One region of the Streptomyces sp. NBC_00354 genome, then DNA from elsewhere that is predicted to be linked to it. Evidence: riboswitches for the same ligand, from Rfam matches in the RefSeq annotation. Region 1 holds a riboswitch; the other holds the start of a gene.
What was found. A riboswitch is a leader RNA that binds a small molecule or an ion and turns the genes downstream of it on or off. The one in region 1 is predicted to bind glycine.
Positions count from the first base shown of each region.

Region 2: linked by a shared signal. The riboswitch ahead of gcvP (aminomethyl-transferring glycine dehydrogenase) and the one ahead of gcvT (glycine cleavage system aminomethyltransferase GcvT) in region 1 are both predicted to bind glycine.

Region 1 covers NZ_CP107983.1:2,780,794-2,782,987, forward strand. The annotation lists gene OHT74_RS12120 (AAA family ATPase) at 33-704, opposite strand; glycine riboswitch at 899-1,002, shown strand; gene gcvT (glycine cleavage system aminomethyltransferase GcvT) at 1,187-2,194, shown strand, end outside.
Region 2 covers NZ_CP107983.1:6,886,415-6,888,608, forward strand. The annotation lists gene OHT74_RS31615 (DNA polymerase IV) at 1-92, shown strand, start outside; gene OHT74_RS31620 (PRC-barrel domain-containing protein) at 89-460, opposite strand; glycine riboswitch at 574-672, shown strand; glycine riboswitch at 675-806, shown strand; gene gcvP (aminomethyl-transferring glycine dehydrogenase) at 871-2,194, shown strand, end outside.

The sequences.
Region 1 (2,194 bases):
CCCGGACCCCGGCGCCTCGAACGCCGGCGGAGCTAGGAAGGGTCCTGCCGGAACGCTATGCGGGTCACGCAGGCGGCCGCGCCGCGGTCCAGGAGGACCGCCGACGTGCAGCCCGCGGGGAGGCGGCCCGATTCCGCTTCGCGCAGCAGGCGGGCCACCGCGCCGCGATGACGGGCGAAGGCGTACGCCGACACCCCGCGCCCCCGCGCCGCCTGCCCGGACAGGGCCTCCTCGGGGGTGGTGTCCAGCAGCAGCAGGTGCAGCCCCCGGCCCCGCCGCCGCGCGGCCGTGGCCAGCAGGCTGCGCACCCAGCTCTGCGTCCCGCAGTCGTGGACCACCGCCGAGGCCCCGGAACGCAGCGTCCGCCACAGCCCCCAGTAGTGCGCGCAGCGGACCAGCGGCCGGTACACCGCGTACGGCAGCGCCCGCGGCATCCGCCGCTCCCAGCGCTCGCGCACGTCCTGGGAGTCGATGCCGCCGTCCTGCGCGGCCCGCTTGATCAGCGTGCTCTTGCCGCCGCCCGGCAGGCCGGACACCACGACGATGTCCCCTTCGGCGAAGCCGAGCCACTGCGGTCCGTGCGGCCCCCGGCCGCGCAGGTCGCGCACGGGACCGCCGATGGAGCGCGCCCGCCGCGCCGCCGGCACTCCGTCCACGGCTCCCGTCCCGGTCGCCGCCAGCACTCCGAATCTCCGCACAGTGATCGCCTTCCCCCATCGGGCCGCAGGGCCCCTCATGCCCACTGAGTGTAAAGAGACGGTAATCCGGCTGCGCCCGGTTCCGGCCTGCGCTTCCCGGCCGTCTCACCGGTCCGTACGTTCTTTCGGGCCCGACCGCCCGATCACCCGGACGGCATGCAATGATGTGCGCCATCTGGACCAACTGCATACCGGCCGCTTGAATCCGCGCGGGAGAGTCCCGGCAGGCCGTGAGGCCGTGCCCGGGCGCCGAAGGAGCAAGTTCCTCCCTTGAATCTCTCAGGCCCCGTACCGCGTGGATGAGGCAGATCTGAAAAGCGAGCCGCGCCGCCGTCCCTCACGACGGCATCCGCGTGCGCTCCACCCAAGGTGCAAGTCGAGGTTCCCCGGGTCCGACCGGGAACTCTCGGCGAACCTCTCAGGTTCCGATGACAGATGGGGAGGATCGTCCTCGTCATGTCATGCCCTGGGACCCGGGAGCCACACCCATGAGCACTGCCCCCCGCCTGACCGCCCTCGATGCGCTGCACCGATCGCTCGGTGCGACCATGACCGATTTCGCGGGCTGGGACATGCCCCTGCGGTACGCCAGTGAGCGCGACGAGCACAACGCCGTCCGCACCAAGGCCGGTCTCTTCGACCTGTCCCACATGGGCGAGATCACGCTGACCGGCCCGGAGGCCGTCAAGGCCCTGGACTACGCGCTGGTCGGCAACATCTCTACCGTCGGCGTCGGCCGCGCCCGCTACACGCACATCTGCCGGGAGGACGGCGGGATCGTCGACGACCTGATCGTCTACCGCCTGGGCGAGACCGAGTACATGGTCGTCGCGAACGCCTCCAACGCCCAGGTCGTCCTGGACGCCCTGACCGAGCGCGCCGCCGGCTTCGACACCGTGGTCCGCGACGACCGCGACGCGTACGCACTGATCGCCGTGCAGGGCCCGGAGTCCCCCGGCATCCTCGCCTCCCTCACGGACGCCGACCTGGACGGCCTGAAGTACTACGCCGGCCTGCCGGGCACCGTCGCGGGCGTGCCCGCGCTGATCGCGCGTACGGGCTACACGGGCGAGGACGGCTTCGAGCTGTTCGTCGCCCCCGAGCACGCCGTCGAGCTGTGGCAGGCGCTGACCAAGGCCGGCGAGGGCGTCGGCCTGGTCCCGGCGGGCCTGTCCTGCCGCGACACCCTGCGCCTGGAGGCGGGCATGCCGCTGTACGGGCACGAGCTGACCACCTCCCTCACCCCGTTCGACGCGGGGCTGGGCCGGGTCGTGAAGTTCGAGAAGGAGGGCGAGTTCGTGGGCCGCGCCGCCCTGGAGGCCGCCGCCGAGCGCGCCGCCTCGAACCCGCCGCGCAAGCTGGTCGGCCTGATCGCCGAGGGCCGCCGCGTCCCGCGCGCCGGCTTCCCCGTCGTGGCCGACGGGCAGGTCATCGGCGAGGTCACCTCGGGTGCCCCGTCCCCGACGCTGGGCAAGCCGATCGCGATGGCGTACGTG
Region 2 (2,194 bases), 4.1 Mb from region 1:
CCGAGCTGGAGCCGTCCGATCCGCTGCCCCTCGTAGGGGAACCCGCGGTAGGGGAACCCGCGGTAGGGGAACCCGTACCGGAAGAGGGCTAGGGGGTGTCGTCGCCGTTCGCCAAGCGGCCGAAGTCGCGCTGGATGTCCGACGGGAGGGAGACGTCCAGTCCGTAGTGGTGGTAGAGCTGCAGCTCCTGTTCGGGGGAGAGGTGGCGGCCGACGCCGAAGTCCGGGGCGTCCTTGATGAGGGAGCGTTCGAAGGGGACCCGCAGGGTGTCGTCGATCACCTCGCTCGGTTCCAGCGGGACGAACGCGTCCCGGCTGAACAGGCCCGTCCGGACGGCGGCCCACTCGGGCACGCCTGTGGCATCGTCGAGGTAGACCTCGTCGACGGTGCCGATCTTGGTTCCGTTGCGGTCGAACGCCTTGCGGCCGATCAGGCTGCGCGGATCGATGTCGGTCTGCACGGTCCCTCCATATGGTCGCAACTCCTCCGTAACGACTACAAAAGTGCATTTCCGGAGTGGGGGCCACTCGAGGGAGAGCCGAGAACCTCGCTGGTAGGCTGGGTGACGGCTGTTGACCCTGTGCGGGAGAGTCCTCCGAGTGAGCATGACGGAGGCGCCGAAGGAGCAAATCCTCCCCGGAATCTCTCAGGCATACGTACCGCACGTGACGAGGCCACTCTGGAAAGCAGGGGCAGGTACCGGGTGAGCAGTGCCGGTTCCTCTCCTCACCGACGGTGAAAGCCGGAATCCGCGGGCCATCCTCGCGACTCCGGTGAAGCTCTCAGGTTGAGATGACAGAGGGGGAGGCCGTCCGGGTGCCCGCGCCGTGGTACCCCTCGCAGGTCGTACGACCCAGGAGGCCTCCGTACATGACCGCCAACCGCATTCCGCTCTCCCAGCTGGAGCGAGGGATCCCCTTCGAGCAGCGCCACATCGGCCCGGATGCCGAGGCGCAGGCGAAGATGCTCGCCCACGTGGGCTACGGCTCGCTGGACGAACTGACCGCCGCCGCGGTACCGGATGTGATCAAGAGCGCCGAGGCGCTGAACCTGCCCGAGGCGCTGACCGAGGCCGAGGTGCTGGCCGAGCTGCGTTCGCTCGCCGACCGCAACCAGGTCCTGACGCCGATGATCGGCCTCGGCTACTACGGGACCTTCACGCCGCCGGTGATCCTGCGCAACGTCATGGAGAACCCGGCCTGGTACACGGCGTACACGCCCTATCAGCCCGAGATCTCGCAGGGCCGCCTCGAGGCGCTCCTCAACTTCCAGACCGTCGTCGCGGACCTCACCGGCCTGCCGACCTCCGGCGCCTCCCTGCTCGACGAGGGCACCGCGGCCGCCGAGGCCATGACCCTGGCCCGCCGCGTGGGCAAGTCCAAGGGGAACATCTTCCTCGTCGACGCCGACGCGCTGCCGCAGACCATCGCCGTGATCGAGACCCGCGCCGAGCCGATCGGCATCGAGATCGTCGTCGCCGACCTGTCCGAGGGGATCCCGGCCGAGGTCGCGGAGCGCGGTGTCTACGGTGTGCTCCTCCAGTACCCGGGCGCCTCCGGTGCCGTGCGGGACATCAAGCCGGTCATCGACCAGGCGCACGGCCTCGGCGCGATCGTCGCCGTCGCCGCCGACCTGCTCGCCCTGACCCTGCTGACCTCCCCGGGCGCGCTCGGCGCGGACATCGCCGTCGGCACCACCCAGCGCTTCGGCGTCCCGATGGGCTTCGGCGGCCCGCACGCCGGCTACATGGCCGTCCAGGACAAGCACGCCCGCTCGCTGCCGGGCCGCCTCGTCGGCGTCTCCGTGGACGCGGACGGCAACAAGGCGTACCGCCTGGCACTGCAGACCCGTGAGCAGCACATCCGCCGCGAGAAGGCCACCAGCAACATCTGCACCGCGCAGGTGCTGCTCGCCGTCATGGCCGGCATGTACGCCGTCTACCACGGTCCGGACGGGCTGCGGACCATCGCCCGCCGTACGCACCGCTACGCGGCCCTGCTCGCGGCCGGTCTGACGGCCGGCGGGGTCGAGCTCGTGCACGGCTCGTACTTCGACACGCTCACCGCCCGGGTGCCCGGCAAGGCCGCCGAGGTCGCCGCCGCCGCCCGTGCGGGCGGGGTCAACCTGTTCCAGGTCGACGCCGACCACGTCTCCGTCTCCTGCGACGAGACCACCCTGCGCGCCGGCGTCGAGG